DNA from 4 places in the Pseudomonas sp. CGJS7 genome. Region 2 is predicted to be linked to each of the others. Evidence: riboswitches for the same ligand, from Rfam matches in the RefSeq annotation. Region 2 holds a riboswitch; each other region holds the start of a gene.
What was found. Region 2 has a riboswitch for cobalamin ahead of V7787_RS25785 (CbtB domain-containing protein). Riboswitches for the same ligand answer to the same signal wherever they lie in the genome.
Positions count from the first base shown of each region.

Region 1 (4,422 bases), on a different contig from region 2:
CGTGGTCGTGCAGCGGCGAGAAGAACACCAGCTGGGCACCTTGGTTGCGCAACAGGTCGAGGTTAGCGCCATAGATGAAGGCGAACGCCTCGTCCCGCGCCACGCCAATGCGCACACCGGCCAGCGAGGCAACGCTGGCTTGCGGTTCCGGCTCGGCAAAGCTGACTGGCGGCGGCAACGCCGCATCGCAACTGGCGCCCAGCGCTTCGGCGGCAGCGTCGAGGCGGGTGTCCAGGTCATTCAGCTCGCTGGCCTGCACCAGGCCCAGGTGGCGGCTGGGCAGCTCGATGCCGCGCTCGCGGGACAAGCCGCCATACCAGCGCAAGCCCTCGGTCAGGCTGCCTTCGAGCAGTTGCGCATGACGCAGGCTGCCTACCCGATTGGCCAGCACGCCGGCGAACGGCAGATCGGCCTGGTACCGCGCCAGGCCCAGGGCCAGGGCGCCGAAGGTCTGGGCCATGGCTGTGCCGTCGATCACCGCCAGCACCGGCACGCCAAAGTGGCGCGCCAGGTCGGCGCTTGACGGGGTACCGTCGAACAGCCCCATCACCCCTTCGATGAGGATCAGGTCAGCCTCGCCAGCAGCTTCCCACAGCAGACGACGGCTTTCCTCGGCACCGATCATCCACAGATCCAGCTGATACACCGGCGCGCCACTGGCCCGTTCGAGAATCATCGGGTCAAGAAAGTCGGGCCCGCATTTGAACACCCGCACCTTGCGCCCGAGGTTGCGGTGCAGGCGGGCCAGCGCAGCAGTGACGGTAGTCTTGCCCTGGCCAGAGGCCGGCGCCGCGATCAACACGGCGGGGCAGTGCCGCGATCGACTCACAGTTCGACGCCTTTCTGTGCGCGGATACCGGCCTGGAAGGCGTGCTTGAGCATGCCCATTTCGGTCACGGTGTCGGCCAGTTCGATCATCTCGGGCTTCGCAGCGCGGCCAGTGACAATCACATGCTGCATGGGCGGGCGGGCCTGAATGTCGGACAGTACCTGGTCCAGGTCGAGGTAACCATGTTTGAGGGCGATGTTGAGCTCGTCCAGCACCACGAACTGTACACCCGGGTCCTGCAGCAACTGGCGCGACACCGCCCAGGCGGCTTGCGCAGCGGCGATGTCACGCTGGCGGTCCTGGGTTTCCCAGGTAAAGCCCTCGCCCATCACGTGGTAGCGCACCTGTTCGGGGAAGCGACGGAAGAACAGCTCCTCGCCGGTGCTGTTGCGGCCCTTGATGAACTGCACCACACCGCATTGCATGCCGTGGCCCAAGGCGCGCGCGAGCATGCCGAAGGCCGAACTGCTCTTGCCCTTGCCATTGCCGGTCAGCACCAGCAGCAGGCCACATTCGTTAGGGGAATTGGCGATGCGTTCGTCGATGACCGCCTTCTTGCGCTGCATGCGCGCCAGGTGGCGTTCGTCGCGTTCGGTGGAATCGCTCATCAGGGTTCTCCGCTGGCTGGCACCACAGCAATGCGCGGCGACAGGTAATAGGCAGGCAAACGGAGAACGCGCAGAGGCCATGGCTGGGCGCCACGGTGCACCGCGCATCACCCTCCGTGATGCCGTTGGCAGTATCAGGCCGGTCTCCGGGCTTGTGAGTGGGCCTTGGCCCTGGCCTGCGCGCCTTCCCGGATGCTGGCACCCAGTGGCCCTGCGCGGCCTTTTACTCATCCACCGTTGCGGGGGCAGCGCCGGAATCGCGCCATGCTGGCGCCCACCGGCTTCCCAGTTTCACCCTGCCCAGTCGGGGCTGGCAGGGCACCTGAAACACGCCGCGAAGGTTAGAGGGTTGCACCGGGAGCGTCAATCGAAGCGGGTGGTCTGGCGGGTGAGCAAAACACCTTGAATCCAGGCAGCCGGTATCGGCCCCAAGCTCGAGGGGGCCGCTAAACAGGCATGGATATCAAGGGTTCTGTGCCAGATGCCCTTGCGGAATCACCCGCTTGGCCTGCAGGTAGGCCTTGGCCCAGTAGCTGTTTGACAGGTAGTCCAGGCGCACGGTGCCACCGGTGGAAGGTGCATGTACGAAGCGGCCGTCCCCGACATAGATGCCGGCATGGCTGACCTGCGAGCCGCCACTGGTGGCGAAGAACACCAGGTCACCAGACTGCAGCGAACTGACATCCACCGTCGGTGCGCGCATGACAATCATCTCTCGCGTCGAGCGCGGCAGGCTGATGCCAGCAGCATCACGGTACACATACTTGATCAGGCCGCTGCAGTCGAAGCCGGAGTCCGGGGTATTGCCCCCCCAACGATAGGGCGTGCCTACCAGACCAATGGCGCGAATCAGCACGTCATCGGCAATCGGTGAAGGACTGGGCTGGCTATAGGTAACCTGCGGCTGTACCACAGGGGCCGGCGCAGGCGCACGGCTGGAGCATGCAGCCAGCAAGGCTGCCAAGGAGAGAAATGCGAAGCGCGCCATCTTTACCATGGCCAGAACATCCTGTCTGAGACCGCTGCGCTGCAGCCGAAAAGAGTTGAGAGTTTAGATTAGACGCTTTCTGTAAATGCGCACGGCGGCGAGCTTTTTTTCAAAGCATCACCGCCGCGGCAGGGTACATCATTTTGATATCAGTTGCGCGCGATGTTGGTCGGCGCCATGGCCAAGGCGCGCTTGGCTTCAATGAAGGTCTTGCTCCAGTAGCGATCACCGAGGCTGTCGATGCGCACACCGCCACTGCGACGGCTGCTGGAGTGGATGAACTGGTTGTCACCCAGGTAGATGCCGGCATGGCTTACCCGGCCGCGGCCATTGGTGCTGAAGAACAGCAAGTCACCTGGCTTGAGCTTGTTGCGGGCCACTTTCGGCGCATCAACGTTGATCATTTCACGCGTGGAGCGCGGCAGCGTCATGCCCGCCTCTTCGCGGAACAGGTAACCGATGAAGCCACTGCAGTCGAAGCCGGACTTTTCCGAGGTACCACCAAAGCGGTAGCGGGTGCCGATCAAGGACATGCCGCGCTCGAGAATGCTGTCAGCCAGAACCGGCAATTGGTAAGGCTTGCCGCCGGAGAAAGACGCCAGGTCATCTTCGGTGGCCAGCTCTTCCGGCTCGCCGAATACCGACGAGGAAGAGGCCTTGGCCTTGATAGCCGATTGTGCAGTGATCGGGGTGTGATCCTGGGGCTGAGATACCGGGCCTTGGGCCGCGCAGCCAAAAAGCAGGGTCACGAGTGCGAGTGGCACGAGGGGTGCGAAGCGCTTCAGCATGGGCACGACCGTGTCTGTAATCCTTTAGAAGGGTGAAACTATGCCCTCTATCATGGCCATTTGCAAATTTTATCGAAAAAGATGTGACTTTTTTGTTTTACCGCTCTGGCCCAGGGTTTTCAGGGGGTTACCAGCCGAGGGTTTCCTTGAGAAACGGAATGGTGAGCTTGCGTTGTGCCTGCAGCGACGCCTGATCGAGGCGCTCGAGCAAGTCGAACAACGCGCTCATGCTCCGCGCGCCACGGGTGAGGATGAAATGGCCGACTTCGTCGGTCAGGTGCAGGCCACGGCGCGAAGCTCGCAGCTGCAAGGCGCGCAGCTTGTCTTCGTCGGACAGGCCGCGCATCTGGAACACCAGGGCCAGGGTCAATCGCGACTTCAGGTCCGGCAGCTTGATCGGCAGCTCACGCGGTGATGCCGAGGCAGCCAGCAGCAAGCGTCGGCCGCTGTCGCGCAGGCGGTTGAACAAGTGGAACATGGCCTCTTCCCAATCCGCCTTGCCGGCGATCACATGCAGATCGTCGATGCACACCAGTTCGTACTGGGCCAGGTAGTCGAGCAGTTCCACGCCACGGTCGAGCAACTGCGCCAGCGGCAGGTAGACAGCGGGCTCGCCACGTTGCTGGAAGCGATGGGTGGCGGCCTGCAGCAGGTGGGAACGGCCAACACCCTGCTTGCCCCACAGGTAGATAAGGCTCTCGGTCCAGCCGGCGTCGGCTTCGCATAGCCGCTCGACGTAACCCAATGCCGCAGCATTGGCGCCCGGATAGTAGTTGATGAAGGTGGCGTCATCGCGCAGGCGCACACCCAGGGGCAACTGGATCGGTGGTTTCATGCTCGCGGGCGGTCGACGGGACCGCTGGGGGCCTTTGGTGAACAATCTGCAAAGTCTATACCCGCAACGCGGGGCGCACAATCTCGACTGCAGATAGGGCAAGCAAAATCAACAAGTTGCGCAGCACAAGCGAGCGGCGGATGCAGGACAAACCGTGCTCAGCGCCCGCGAGATCGGGCGCCGCGAGGCGACGCTCAATTTCGCGGGCGCGAAACAGCTCAAGACGAAACACAGGGTGTTCAAAGCTCCGGGTCGATGTTCCCAGCGTACATATCCGATTCCTTGTACAGGGCATGCACATGCCGCAGCAGCACCATGATCACCGCCGCCACCGGCAGCGCCAGCAGCACACCGGTGAAGCCGAACAGTTCACC
Region 1 covers NZ_JBAMDI010000007.1:141,973-146,394, forward strand. Annotated here, with positions in the region: gene V7787_RS07055 (cobyrinate a,c-diamide synthase) at 1-829, opposite strand, end outside; gene cobO (cob(I)yrinic acid a,c-diamide adenosyltransferase) at 826-1,437, opposite strand; cobalamin riboswitch at 1,558-1,778, opposite strand; gene V7787_RS07065 (C40 family peptidase) at 1,901-2,434, opposite strand; gene V7787_RS07070 (C40 family peptidase) at 2,575-3,213, opposite strand; gene hda (DnaA regulatory inactivator Hda) at 3,341-4,048, opposite strand; gene V7787_RS07080 (AI-2E family transporter) at 4,288-4,422, opposite strand, start outside.
Region 1: linked by a shared signal. The riboswitch ahead of cobO (cob(I)yrinic acid a,c-diamide adenosyltransferase) and the one ahead of V7787_RS25785 (CbtB domain-containing protein) in region 2 are both predicted to bind cobalamin.

Region 2 (4,422 bases):
ACTTCACTGCCATTGCCGACCTCGCCGATGACATGGAAGCGCTCGCGCTCGAGCAGTAGGCGCAACGACAGCCGGACAATAGGGTGGTCGTCGACGATCAGCACGGTTGTCATGAGGAAAACTCCTGTAGGGATGTGGTCCGCTTCCTGGAACACTCAGGAATACGTCTGCAAGTGGGGTTATCGGAAGCGCTGCACGATACGACCATTCCCGAGGTTTGGTAATGCCGAGTATAGAAGTGTTGAAATCCCCAGTGCTTATTGTTGAAAAGTCCTACAAGAAACAGGAAAGACATCACCCTGAAACAGCGGTGATGCCGGTGCTTTGCAGTTGTTCAGACGCAGGCGGCGTGCGGTTTGTGTATCCGCAGCGTGGAGGCAGGGTTGTTGGCCAATGCCTGACCGACCCGCGTCGGGCGGGCTACCAACTGCCCGGTACAATTCGGGCAGCGGCCTTGGAAGCGAGTTTCGGCACAGGCACGGCAGAACGTGCATTCGAAGGAGCAGATCATAACGTCGGGGCTGTCACCCGGCAGGTCGGCATCACAGCACTCGCAGTTGGGGCGTAGTTCCAGCATGGGCATGACTCCTGTTCGCAGGCGGGAACCCGGAGTCTGCTACGCCCGAGGCAAGGCTGGCAATGTTCAGTCGCCAGGGCGGTACAGGTGGGCATGCCCGGCACGGTACAAGGCCGATTCGGCGAACGGTGTATCCCCCAGGACGTGGCCTACCAGGATCAGCGCCGTGCGCCGGAAATCCTTGGCCGCTACGCGTTCGACGATATCGCCGAGGTTGCCGCGCACCCAATCCTGGTCTGGCCAGGTGGCCCGATGCACCACCGCAACCGGGCAGTTCGCGCCGTAGTGCGGCATCAACTCATCGACAATGCGTGACAGGTGCTTGACCCCCAGATGAATTGCCAGGGTGCTGCCATGGCGCGCCAGGTCGCCCAACTGTTCACCCGGCGGCATGGGCGAGCTGTCGCCGTAGCGAGTAAGGATCACCGTCTGCGCCACTTGAGGCAAGGTCAGCTCGCAGCCGAGCAGGGCGGCGCTCGCTGCCGTGGCGGTAACGCCGGGGATGATCTGGTAATTGATGCCCAGCGCTTGCAGGTGGCGAATCTGCTCACCGATGGCTCCGTACAGGCTGGGGTCGCCGCTGTGCACCCGGGCCACATCCTGACCATTTTCGTGTGCGCTGCGCATGGCAGCGATGATCTGTTCCAGGTGCAGTTCGGCGCTGTTGATCACGGTTTCGGCCTGGTGGCCTTCGAGCACGGCGGCGGGTACCAGTGAACCGGCATAAATGATCACCGGGCACTGGCGAATCAGCCGTTGGCCCTTGACCGTGATCAGCTCCGGGTCGCCGGGGCCGGCACCGATAAAGTAGATGGTCATGCAAAGTCCTGGCAAGAAAGAGGGGGCTAAACGCTCAGCAGGCCAGGGCGAGTGTCGCCGGGCCCAGTACCTGGCGCGTCAGCAGCAGCCTGGCCGTACCCTGCCGCTGGCTGGCCAGGGCCAGTGCCGCGCTCTCGGCTACGCCCCAGCAGCCACTGTGCCGGTGGGCAACGGCGGAACGGTGGCTGAGCAGTGGTTCATAGGGTTGCAGTTGCGCGCCATGGTACAGCACCAACGGCAAACCGAGGTGCTCTGCCAGTTGCAACAACCCGGGCTCGTCGGCCTTCAGGCTGATGCTTGCGATACCGCGCAGGTCAGCCAATGCCAGGCCCTGTTTGTCCAGGGCCTGGCACAGCAAGCGTTGCAAGGTATCCGCCGGGCAACCCCGGCGGCAGCCAAAACCGGCATAGAAGGCAGGCATCAAGCCTGGCTGGAACGGCGGAACAACCAGGCGCTGAGCAGGCCCAAGGCCAGCCAGAAGGCGGCGTTGGTCAGCCAGGAGGCGACTTTGAACTGGGTTTCCAATGCTTCAGGGGCCAGGCTTTCGTGCACCTCGGGTTGCGGTGCACCGATTACATGGGGAATGACCAGCAGCACGGCGCCCAGCGCCTTCAGCAGCCAGTGGCGGGCGAACACCAGCAAGGCCAGGCCCAGCGCTGTGGCACTGGCTGTACCGACCCACCAGGTTTGGCGTTGCCCCAGGTCGGCGGCCGCCGTACCCGGCAGTTCTGGTGGCAAGCCCAGGGTTGGGGCCAGGCAGAACACGGCGAAGCCAGCCAACCCCCACAATGCGCCGGTGGCGGCGCGTTTGGGCTCGCGAAGGCTGTACAGGGCGGCGAGGATCAGGGCGAAGCCGACCGCAACCACCAGGTTACCGCCTGTGGTGGACAGCACGCGCTGCCAGCCGTCTTCCGGCGACCAGGCTTCGGCGCTGTGTTCATGAGCGGTAACTTCGCCACCGTGTTCGTGGTGTGCGGCCGGGGCCGAGGACTCGTAGGTTTCCGCCTCCAGAATCAGCGGAGCCACCCAGAAGCTTTGCAGCAAGGTCAGCAACAGGGCTGCAAGGAGCCCGCTGAAGCCCGCAGTACGGGCAATGCGCGTGATCATCAGGCGTACTCAGTGGCAGGGGAAGGCGGCGCTGTGGCGGGTGTCGTGGGCGGCATTGTGCACGGCCTCGATGTGCGAGAACCCGGCAAAGTAGACCAGGCACAGACCCAGCAAGCTGGCACCGACGGCGATGGTTACACGCTGGCTGAGCGTAACGGGGGTAGCAAGGCTGTGTTGTTTGGCGCTGGTGACGGGCATGACGCGATCCTCTGCTTTTTGTGGGCAATGGGCGAGCGCGGCAGCCCCGGACGTGGTCGCCCAAGGGAATGCAACAGCGCCCGCCCACCGCGGGGTGTTCATGAACGCCAGGCCGGTCTCCGGGCTTGCGAGGAAGAGCTGGGCTCCTGGAACGCGTCACCTTCCCATGCCGTACTACGAGGCACAGTGGTACAGACGCTTCACTCGCTTACCGTTGCGGGGGCAGCACCGGCATTGTCCGGCCCTGCTGAAGGGCCTGGGACGCACCGGTTTCCCGTTTCACCCCCTGAGGGGCACCTGAACGCGAGGCATAAGGAGAGCATGGGGCGGGCTTGGCGTCAATGTCATACAGCGTGCGAGGCTGTCGAACAGCAGGTACGACAGGCTCAGGCCTGCAGTCTTCTTCCAGCAGGCAGAAGTGCAGAAACCGGGCGATCACCCGCGGGCGAATGCCGCCAGCTTGTCGCCATCCAGCCGGTAGCGCACCCACTCATCCTGCGCCTCGGCCCCCAGTTTCTGGTAGAAGCCGATCGCTGGTTCGTTCCAGTCCAGCACACTCCATTCCAGACGCCCGCAGTTGTTCGCCAGCGCTTCGCGGGCAATGTGCTGCAACAACTGCCGACCGGCGCCATCGCCGCGTTGCTCGGGGGTTACGTACAGGTCTTCCAGATAGATGCCATTGCGCCCGAGCCAGGTCGAGTAGCTGTAGAAGTACACGGCAAAGCCAATTGCACGGCCATCACGCTCGCACATCAGGGTGTGCACAGTGCTGCCTTCGTCGAACAGGCTGTGCTCGATGTCGGCAAGGGTGGCGACCACCTCGTGGCGCGCGCGTTCGTACTCGGCCAGTTCGGTGATGAAGGTGAGGATCTGCTCGGCATCGGTACGAACGGCAGGGCGAATGGTGAGGCTCATGGTGACGGCTTCCTTGATCCGGATTGTCGGTACAGTGATGTGTATCTGCGTAATTTAATCGAACTGTATCGGTTGCTGGGAGTGGCGCTCCGTTAGTGTGACAGCACCAATAAAGAAAGTGGAATGCCCGCCATGCTTGCCTCTGCCGACCTGCTGACCGCCTTTGTGCTGTTTGCCTTTGTGTCTTCCATCACCCCGGGCCCCAACAACACCATGTTGCTGGCCTCGGGGGTGAACTTCGGCGTGCGCCGCTCGGTCCCTCATGCCTTGGGTATCAGTTTTGGTTTCATGATGATGGTGCTGGCCGTCGGCCTGGGGCTGGGTGAGGTATTCAAGGCCTGGCCACCCCTGTACACGGTGCTGCGCTACGCTGGCGCCGCCTATCTGCTGTACCTGGCCTGGAAGATCGCCACTTCCGGGCCGGTCGGCACGGCCGCGTCCAGTGCCCGCAAACCGCTGGGCTTCTGGGGTGCGGCGGCGTTCCAGTGGGTCAACCCCAAGGCTTGGGTGATGGCGGTAGGGGCGATTACCACCTACACGCCAGCGCAAGGCTATGTAACCAACGTGATCGTCATTGCGGCCTTGTTCGCTTTGGTCAACTTGCCCAGCGTGGGGGTATGGGTGATGTTCGGCAGCGCCCTGCGCAACCTGTTGCAGAATTCGCGCTGGCTGATGCTGTTCAATGTCGTGATGGCCCTGTTGCTGGTGATTTCCCTGTACCCGCTGCTATTTGTAGAATCAGCGTTTTCCTGACCCCGAGAGTACAGTAAGCCGATGCAGTTGATTCCCTGGTCCCACGAATGCGC
Region 2 covers NZ_JBAMDI010000047.1:60,063-64,484, forward strand. Annotated here, with positions in the region: gene V7787_RS25760 (response regulator transcription factor) at 1-113, opposite strand, end outside; gene V7787_RS25765 (DUF1272 domain-containing protein) at 335-577, opposite strand; gene cobM (precorrin-4 C(11)-methyltransferase) at 644-1,396, opposite strand; gene V7787_RS25775 (cobalamin biosynthesis protein) at 1,431-1,817, opposite strand; gene V7787_RS25780 (CbtA family protein) at 1,817-2,503, opposite strand; gene V7787_RS25785 (CbtB domain-containing protein) at 2,513-2,701, opposite strand; cobalamin riboswitch at 2,795-3,017, opposite strand; gene V7787_RS25790 (GNAT family N-acetyltransferase) at 3,137-3,616, opposite strand; gene V7787_RS25795 (LysE family translocator) at 3,740-4,369, shown strand; gene V7787_RS25800 (alpha/beta fold hydrolase) at 4,391-4,422, shown strand, end outside.

Region 3 (4,422 bases), on a different contig from region 2:
GGAGGCCGGCATTGGGGCGCGCTATGTGGATGAGCGTTATGCCGATACCGCCAATACCCAGAGCGCCCCCGGGTACACCGTGGTCGATGCCAACATCGCCTGGCAGGTGTTGCCGGATGTGAAGTTGGGGTTGCAGTTGAACAACCTGTTCGATCGCGAGTATGTGCAGTCGGCGTTCAGCGGCCAGCAGTGGTTGATGGGGATGCCGCGGTCGTACTTCGCGACGGTGGATTACAGCTTCTGACCTGAATACCCCTTCACAGCACCGATGCACAAAAACCGCTACCAACCCTTCATCTGCTGGTTATAAGATAACGTTCTATATGAAATTCATTACTATTAGCGTCCACCCATGACAAGCGCCATCGCCACGCCCACTCTGATCACCCAGCGCCTGCAGAGCATCGATGCCCTGCGCGGCCTGGTGATCCTGTTCATGCTCCTGGACCATGTCCGCGAGACTTTCCTCCTGCACCGCCAGGTCGGCGACCCCATGGCCATCGACACCACGGAACCGGCGCTTTTCTTCAGCCGCACCCTCGCCCACCTGTGTGCGCCTGTGTTCGTCCTGCTGACCGGCCTGTCGGCCTGGCTGTATGGCGAGAAGCATCAGGGCCGTGGCGACGTCTCGGCGTTCCTGTTCAAACGGGGGCTGTTCCTGGTGGTGCTGGAGTTCACCCTGGTCAACTTCGCCTGGACCTTCCAGTTGCCCCCCAGCGTGATCTACCTGCAAGTGATCTGGGCCATCGGCGTCAGCATGATCGCCCTGTCGCTGCTGGTGTGGCTGCCGCGCGCCGCACTGCTCGCCCTGGGCGCCAGCATCGTCGCCGGCCACAACCTGCTCGACGGCCTGCACTTTGGCGTGGATTCAGCCCTGCATGTGCCGTGGGCAATCCTGCATGATCGCGGCTGGCTGGCGTTTTCCGAAAACCTGCACCTGCGCACGTCTTACCCGGTGCTGCCGTGGATCGGCGTCATCGCCCTGGGCTACGGCCTTGGCCCCTGGTTCGCCCGCGGCAGCGATGCCGGCCAACGCCAGCAACACCTGCTGGTGGCGGGTTTGCTCGCGCTGCTTGGCTTTGTCCTGCTGCGCATGTTCAACGGTTACGGTGAGGCACCGTGGAGCGGTTACCCAACCTTCATGCAAACCCTGATGAGCTTCTTCAACATCACCAAATACCCACCGTCGCTGCTGTTCCTGACCCTGACCCTGGGCTGCGGCCTGTTGTTGTTGCGCGCGTTCGAACGGGCCGGCCAGGCGCGCTGGATCACTGCCCTGGCGGTGTTCGGTGCGGCACCGATGTTCTTCTATCTGCTGCACCTGTATGTGCTGAAGCTGCTGTACCTGGCCTGCGTGGCGCTGTTCGGGCTCAACCATGGCGACTACTTCGGTTTCGACGGTATTGCAGCGGTGTGGCTGGGCGCGGTGCTGCTGGCGGTTGCGCTGTACCTGCCGGTGCGCGGGTTCGCCCGCCTGAAGCAGCGTCGCCGCGACATCCGTTGGCTGAAGTACTTCTGAAAAGCGTTTTCACCTGGCGGCGCGATGGTCTACCATGCGGGCCGCCGGTTTCCACCACGGAACTAACAGGGAATCCCAGGCCTGCCAATACAGGCCAATCGGAACTGCCCCCGCAACTGTAGGTGCCGAGCCTGCTCCATCGATGCCACTGGGCCTGCCGCCCGGGAAGGCCGGAGCCGGGCCGTGACGCACCAGTCAGGAGACCTGCCGGCCTACATTCACCAACCGGCGGGGTGTCCGGGATTGGCCATCCGTGTTGCCCCAGCCACCCGCTGGGGCTCGGCGATGCCTGTCCGTGCGTTCCTCACCAGAACTGTCCGATAGGAGATCGCCCAGCATGCTGCCCCGTTTCGCCACCCTGCTCGCGGGCCTAAGCCTCACTGGCCTGGCCCAGGCCGCTGCCACCCACTATCCGCTGACGGTCGACAACTGCGGCAAGCCGCAGGTTTTTGCCCAGGCGCCGCAGCGCGCCGTCACCATCGGCCAGGCCGGTACCGAGCTGCTCTATGCCCTGGGGCTGGGTGACAAGCTGGCGGGCACCTCGCTGTGGTTCAACAACGTATTGCCGGAATACCAGGCGGTGAACGCCAAGGTGCCGCGCCTGGCCGACAACGACCCCAGCTTCGAGGCGGTGGTCGGCAAGCGCCCGCAGCTGGTCGCGGCGCAGTTCGAATGGATGGTCGGTGCCCAGGGCGTGGTCGCCACCCGCGAGCAGTTCGATGAGCTGAAGATCCCCACCTACGTGCTGCCATCGGACTGCGAGGGCAAGGACAACCTGGTCGGTGCAGACGGCACCCGCCTGCAAGCGTTCCAGGTAGACAGCATCTACAAGAGCGTCAGCGAACTGGCCGAGATCTTCGACGTTCAGGACCGCGGCGCGGCACTGAACGCCGAGTTGCAAGGGCGCCTCGACAGCGCCAGGGCACAACTGGCCGGCAAGGACCTGTCGGCAACTTCGGCGCTGTTCTGGTTCTCCAGCGCCGACCTGGACATCGACCCCTATGTGGCCGGCCGCCAGGGTGTCGCCGACTTCATGCTGCGCACCCTCGGTGTGCGCAACGTGGTCGAGTCCAGCGAAGAATGGCCAAGCGTAGGCTGGGAAACCCTGGCCAAGGCCAATCCGACCTGGCTGATCATCGCGCGCATGGACCGCCGCCGTTTCCCCGCCGACGACTACCAGAAAAAGCTCGAATTCCTGCGCAGTGACCCGGTAACCCGCAACATGGACGCGGTAAAGCACGACCGCATCATTATCCTGGACGCCGACGCCATGCAGGCCGGCATTCGCCTGTTCCGCGGCGTGCAGACGCTGTCCACGGCCTTCGCCAGCGGTAAAGCAGCCCCGTGATGATCCGCCTGTTACCCAGCATCGCAGTTGCCCTGGCCGCCCTGTTGGTCGCCCTGCTGGCCGGTACCGCCATTGGCGAAACCAACCTGTCGCCCAGCGTGGTCGGCCAGGTGCTGGCCAACCACCTGTGGCAAGCCGCCTACCCGGTGGACCCGATCGACGCCGGCATCGTCTGGAACTACCGCCTGACCCGCACCCTGGTCGCGGCCGCTTGCGGCGCTGGGCTGGCCACCTGCGGTGTCATCCTGCAGGCGATGTTGCGCAACCCACTGGCCGAGCCCTACCTGCTGGGGCTGTCTGCCGGCGCCTCGACCGGCGCGGTACTCGTCGGCCTGTTGGGCCTGGGTAGCCTGGCATTAAGCATGTCCGCAGGGGCTTTCATCGGTGCCGGGGCCGCATTCGCCCTGGTGCTGGTGCTGGCCCGCGCGGCCGGCCCGAGCAGCAACAATGCACCAGTCATCCTTGCCGGTATCGCCGGCTCGCAGCTGTTCAATGCACTGACCGCCTTCCTGATCACCAAGTCGGCCACCGCCGAACAGGCGCGCGGCATCCTGTTCTGGCTGCTGGGCAACCTGAGCGGCGTGCGCTGGCCTTCGGTGTGGCTGGCCGTACCGGTGGCGGTTTTCGGCTTGCTGGTGTGCCTGTGGCATCGCCGTGCGCTGGATGCCTTCACCTTCGGTGCCGATTCGGCCGCCTCGCTGGGCATCCCGGTGCGGCGCACCCAGTTGCTGCTGATCAGTTGCGCAGCGTTGGTGACGGCTGTGATGGTGTCCATTGTCGGCGCCATCGGTTTTGTCGGGCTGGTTATCCCCCATGCCCTGCGCCTTCTGCTCGGCCCCGGGCACAGCCGTCTGTTGCCCGCCAGCGCACTGGGCGGTGCGCTGTTCCTGATTGCGGCAGACATTCTTTCGCGCACGCTGATCACCGGCCAGGTGATCCCGGTGGGCGTGGTTACGGCGCTGATCGGTGCCCCCGTATTCGCGCTGATTCTGGTCAGCCGTCGGGGGCGCCCATGACCGCCATGGCAGCTGTTCGCATCCCTCCGCTGGCCTGCCATGGGCTGGGGCTGCAACTGGCCGGAAATACCGTGCTCAGCGATATCGACCTTCGCGTTGTCGCCGGTGAAACCCTGGGCATCGTCGGCCCCAACGGCTCGGGTAAATCCTCGCTGTTGAAGTTGCTGGCAGGGCTGCGCAACCCCGCCTGGGGCAGCGTGCAGCTCCTGGGTGAGCCACTGGCACAGATGCCCCGCCGCCGTGTTGCCCAGGCGCTGGCGCTGGTCGAGCAACAGGCCGACACACTCGATGCGATCAGCGTGTTCGACGCGGTTGCCTTGGGCCGCACGCCGTGGCTCTCGGCCCTGGCACCGTTCTCCCGGCAGGACTGCGCCATCGTCGATCAAGCCCTGGCCGACCTCGACGCCCTGCACCTGCGCACGCGCCTGTGGGGGTCGCTGTCCGGTGGCGAGCGCCAGCGTGTGCACATCGCCCGCGCGCTGGCCCAACGGCCGCAGGTGCTGCTGCTGGACGAACCGACCAACCACCTGGACATTCAG
Region 3 covers NZ_JBAMDI010000005.1:46,010-50,431, reverse strand. Annotated here, with positions in the region: gene V7787_RS05260 (TonB-dependent receptor) at 1-244, shown strand, start outside; gene V7787_RS05255 (DUF1624 domain-containing protein) at 353-1,519, shown strand; cobalamin riboswitch at 1,548-1,745, shown strand; gene V7787_RS05250 (ABC transporter substrate-binding protein) at 1,857-2,867, shown strand; gene V7787_RS05245 (FecCD family ABC transporter permease) at 2,867-3,883, shown strand; gene V7787_RS05240 (ABC transporter ATP-binding protein) at 3,880-4,422, shown strand, end outside.
Region 3: linked by a shared signal. The riboswitch ahead of V7787_RS05250 (ABC transporter substrate-binding protein) and the one ahead of V7787_RS25785 (CbtB domain-containing protein) in region 2 are both predicted to bind cobalamin.

Region 4 (4,422 bases), on a different contig from region 2:
CGCGTCTGCCGATGCTGCATCCGCCGTGGCTGCGGATCGGCACCTTCGCCACCTGGAGCCGCGAAGGCGCGCTGTTCGATCTGGTCGATTGCACCGCCACCGCCAATGTTCTGGCCTTTCTCGCCTCGATCGATCTGTCGCACCTGCCCGGCGTCGCCGAAGCTACGGCGATGCTCGATGCGGCCCTGCGTTGGGCCGGTGACGACGAACTGCGTGCGAGCAGCCTGTCGCCGTTCTATCCCGAACCGGCGGAGTTCGTGCTGGCGTTGGAACACGCGGCGCAATGCGGCGCGCAGGGATTGGCCGAGTTGCACGCGCGGGTCGCGTCGACGGCTTGGGGCGCGGATGCGCAAAGCCGCGTCGCGAACCCGGAGCATCGCTTGTGTTCCAGTCCCTACGGCGTGGCGGTTTGGCGTTCGCCGGAACTGGCGCGGTTGCGTGCGTGGGCTTGGCGGTAAGGGCTGGTGGTCGAACGCGGCGGTGGCGTGACTTGCGCGATCGTTGTCGATTCGCGGTCGCAGCTCGCGCAGCTCCTACAGGGCTGCGGGCAAAATCACGAAATAGGCACATGGCCTACCTGTAGGAGCGGCGCGAGCCGCGACCGCGCCAATGAAGCTACCGCGCCGGTGCGATCGCAGTTCCTGCACAACGATCTTCGAAAAAAAAGCCCGGCCTAAGCCGGGCTTTTGCTTGAACGCTCGCCGCCGAATCAGGGCTTGGGCGCGTAACGCAAGGTCACGAACCACTCGCGGCCGGGCTGGTTGTAGTACGACACGGTTTCGTACTCGCGGTCGAACACATTGGCCACCCGCGCCTGCAGGCTCAGCGCATCGGTAAAGGCGTATTCGGCGCGCAGATCCAGGGTGCCGTAGCCGCCGACGCGGACGCTGTTGGCGACATCGTCGTAACGCGAGCCGTAGCCGACCGCGGTGGCGCCGACGCGGAACTTGCCGAAGGCGCGGTCCAGGTCGATGCGGGCGCTGTGCTTGGCGCGGCGCGGCAGGTCGTTGCCGCGGGCGAAGCCGACGCGGTTCTCGGTGTCCAGCCAGCTCGCGCTCGCCGCCAGGGTCCACTCGGCGAAGGTGGTGTCGATACCGATCTCGGCGCCGCGCATGCGCGCGCGTTCGATGTTGTTGGGCAGGTTGATCGCCGAGTCGAAGGTGATCAGCTCATCCACGCGGGTGTCGAAACCGTCGATGCGCGCATTGAAGTTGTCGCCGCGGTAGGCCAGGCCGATTTCCCAGGTCTTGGATTCTTCCGGCTTGAGCTGGGCGTTGCCGAAGAACGGGTAGTACAGCTCGTTGAAGGTCGGCGCCTTGAACGCGGTGCCGTAACCCACGGTGACGCGCCAGTTCTCGGCGAAGTTCAGGCCCCACGCGGCGCCGCCGGTGGTGTGGCCGCCGAACTGCTCGTTGTCGTCGCGGCGCACGCTGGCTTCGAACGACTGGTTGCCGAAGCGGCCCTGGTACTGGACGAAACCGGCCTTGTTGTCGCGTTCGATTTCGTCGTAAGTGGTGTTGCTGTCGACGCGGTCGCGCAGCCAATCGAAGCCGGCGGTCAACACGTGGCCTTCGAAGAGGTTGAAATCGGCCTGCAAGGTCGCGCTATCGCGATCGGTATCGAAGAAGCCGATGCGCTGCTTCGGAGAAATCCCGGCCGGCCCGACGGCCGTGCCCTTGAGGTCGTAGTTCTGCGAGGAGTCCACATTGCGGCCGGCGCTCAGCTGCACATGCACCGCCTCCGACGGACGCCAATCGAGCTTGCCGCCGATCACTTGCTGGACCGTTTCGGAGTAGTTGCCGAAGTCGCCGTCGTAGGAGTTCTGGCCTTCCGCGCGCAGCGCCTGACCTTCGATGCTCCACTGCTCGTTGAACTCGACGCCGCCGCGCAGCGACAGCGCGTGGCTTTCGTAGCCGTCGCGATCGGGCTCGGTGGTGAAGCAGCCGGCGAACACCGGGAAACCGGCGCCGCGGCAAGCGTTGATGCCCTGGGTCTTGCGGAAGCTGTAGTCGGCGCCGAACCAGTTGCCGCCGCTGCGGCCGCCGAAGCCGCTGCCGAACTCGACCGTGCCGTTGCTGCCGCCGCCGGCGTGCACGCGCGGGGCGAAGCCCTGCTGCTCGCGACGGGTGAACACCTGGATCACGCCGCCGATGGCGTCGGCGCCGTACAGGCTCGAACGCGGGCCGCGCACGATTTCGATCCGGTCGATCAGTTCCAGCGGCAGATCCTGCAGCGCGGCCAGACCCGAGGTCGGCGAACCGATGCGGATGCCGTCGACCAGCACCAGCACGTGGTCGGATTCGCTGCCGCGCAGGAACAGCGTGGTCAACTTGCCCTGGCCGCCCTGGTTGGCCAGGGTGATGCCGGCGCGGCCGCGCAGCAGGTCGTTGAGATCGCGCGCCTGGCTGCGCTCGATGTCGGCGCGGTCCAGCACTTCGACCGGGGTCAGCAGATCGTTGACGCTGACCGCGGTGCGGTTGGCGGTGACCACGACCTGATCCAGGTCGGTGGGCGCGCCGGCGGGCGCGGCGACGGCGGTGGCCGGCAGCGCGAGCGCGCAGGCGATGGCGAGGGACAGGTTCAGGCAACGCATGTGGGGACTCCAGCGCACGCGCGATCCAGCGCGCGACGAAAACGGCTAATGGGCGGCGGCGGGGAAGGGACGTGCGGGCAGGCAAGGCAGCGCGCGAAGGCGCTGTAGCCGCCGCAATGCCCTCCGCATCGCAACCTGTGGCGCGTCGAGGCCGGTCTCCGGACTCGCAAGCGGAACGGCGCGGGCCGATTCCCGGGCGCGGCGCCTTCCCGTGACTGAGCACAGTGGCGGTGGCCGCGACCTGACTTGCTTACCGTTGCGGGGGCAGTGCCGGAATGGGCGGGGCGGGTCGGAGTGTCCGACCGGACCTTGGCGCGTCACCGGCTTCCCGTTTCAACCCCGGCGGCTGGGCCGTGGGGTCACCTCGAAGCGGGGCGCAGTGTACGCGATGTGGGGGCGGGGCGCCTGGCGGCCTTCACCCCAACCCACGCCCCGGCCCGAACGCATAGCGTTCGGGCGTTCGGTGTCGCGCGAGCCAATGGCTCGTAAGCGCGACCCCTCACCCCACAAGCGGGAGAGGGGCTTAGAGCGCAGGGGCGAGGGATCGAGCCCTTTTCCCGCTTGCGGCGCCCGAAGGGTGTGCAAGGCTGAGAAGGTGCCCCGAAAGGGCGGATGAGGGCCGGCGGACTCGCAGCGCAGCCCCACTACTTCAATCGTTGCGATCATCGTCGCTGTGCTCGTCGCGCCCATCGTCGTCCGACGGACCATCGCCTTCATCGCCACGATCCTCGTCGTCGCGACCGAACCCGCCACCGAACCCACCCGGCTCATCGAACCGCTCTTCCTGCGCATGCACCGTAGTGCGCACCGGCGCGGCCGCCGGCTTGTTGCGCGGCGCCGGCAACAGCGCGGTGGCGGCGTCGGCGGCCAGGATCAGCTCCTGCCGGCGCTCATCGCTGATCTCCTGCCAGTGGCAGTCCAGCAGCGCGCCTTCGATCGCGTAGAGCAGGTTCAAGGTCGGCTTGAAGCCGGCGCGCTTGACCCGCATGAACGCCTCGACCGTGCCGACCGCGGCGATGTCCTCGTGCGTGCGCAGCCCGACCTGGCGCAGCCAGGCCGCGCTCTTGGGGCCGATGTTGCGCATCTTCGGCGCGCTCATGCCAGCGACTCCACATACACCCGCGCCAGCGCTTCCAGCCCGGCCTGATCGTCGGCGTCGAAACGCGACGGCACCGGGCTGTCCAGATCGAACACGCCGAGCAACTGGCCGTCGCGCAGCAACGGCACCACCACTTCCGAACGCGATGCCGCGTCGCAGGCGATGTGGCCGGGGAACTCGTGCACGTCGGCCACGCGCTGGGTCTGGCGGCTGCTCGCCGCCGCGCCGCACACGCCCTTGTCCAGCGGAATGCGCACGCAGGCCGGCAGGCCCTGGAACGGACCGACCACCAGTTCGCGGCCGTCGTAGAAATAAAAACCGACCCAGTTGAGCTCGGGCAGGGACTGATTGACCAGCGCCGACAGGTTGGCGGCGTTGGCGATGCGGTCGCTCTCACCGTCCAGCAGCGCGCGCGCTTGCTCGACCAATTGGGCGTACTGCTCGGACTTACCGCCCGAAAGTGTGGAGGCTGTAAACATCTTCGGAGTGTAGCAGCGGCGCTCGCCGCGACTACCATGGCCGGTCGGCGGCGCCGAAAAGCGCGAGGTCAGTCACACGCGCCGCCGGTTCCCGCCGCCCTCTCAGCGAATCCTGCCTATGTCCCCGTCTCAACCGCTCCCGCGCGGCCTGTTCGTCACCGGCACCGACACCGGTATCGGCAAATCCATCGCCAGCGCCTGCCTGCTGCACGCCTTGCGCGCCGGCGGCACGCGCGCGGTGGGGATGAAGC
Region 4 covers NZ_JBAMDI010000027.1:14,640-19,061, forward strand. Annotated here, with positions in the region: gene V7787_RS17805 (hypothetical protein) at 1-458, shown strand, start outside; gene btuB (TonB-dependent vitamin B12 receptor) at 710-2,593, opposite strand; cobalamin riboswitch at 2,726-2,975, opposite strand; gene V7787_RS17815 (TfoX/Sxy family protein) at 3,243-3,692, opposite strand; gene V7787_RS17820 (GAF domain-containing protein) at 3,689-4,171, opposite strand; gene bioD (dethiobiotin synthase) at 4,290-4,422, shown strand, end outside.
Region 4: linked by a shared signal. The riboswitch ahead of btuB (TonB-dependent vitamin B12 receptor) and the one ahead of V7787_RS25785 (CbtB domain-containing protein) in region 2 are both predicted to bind cobalamin.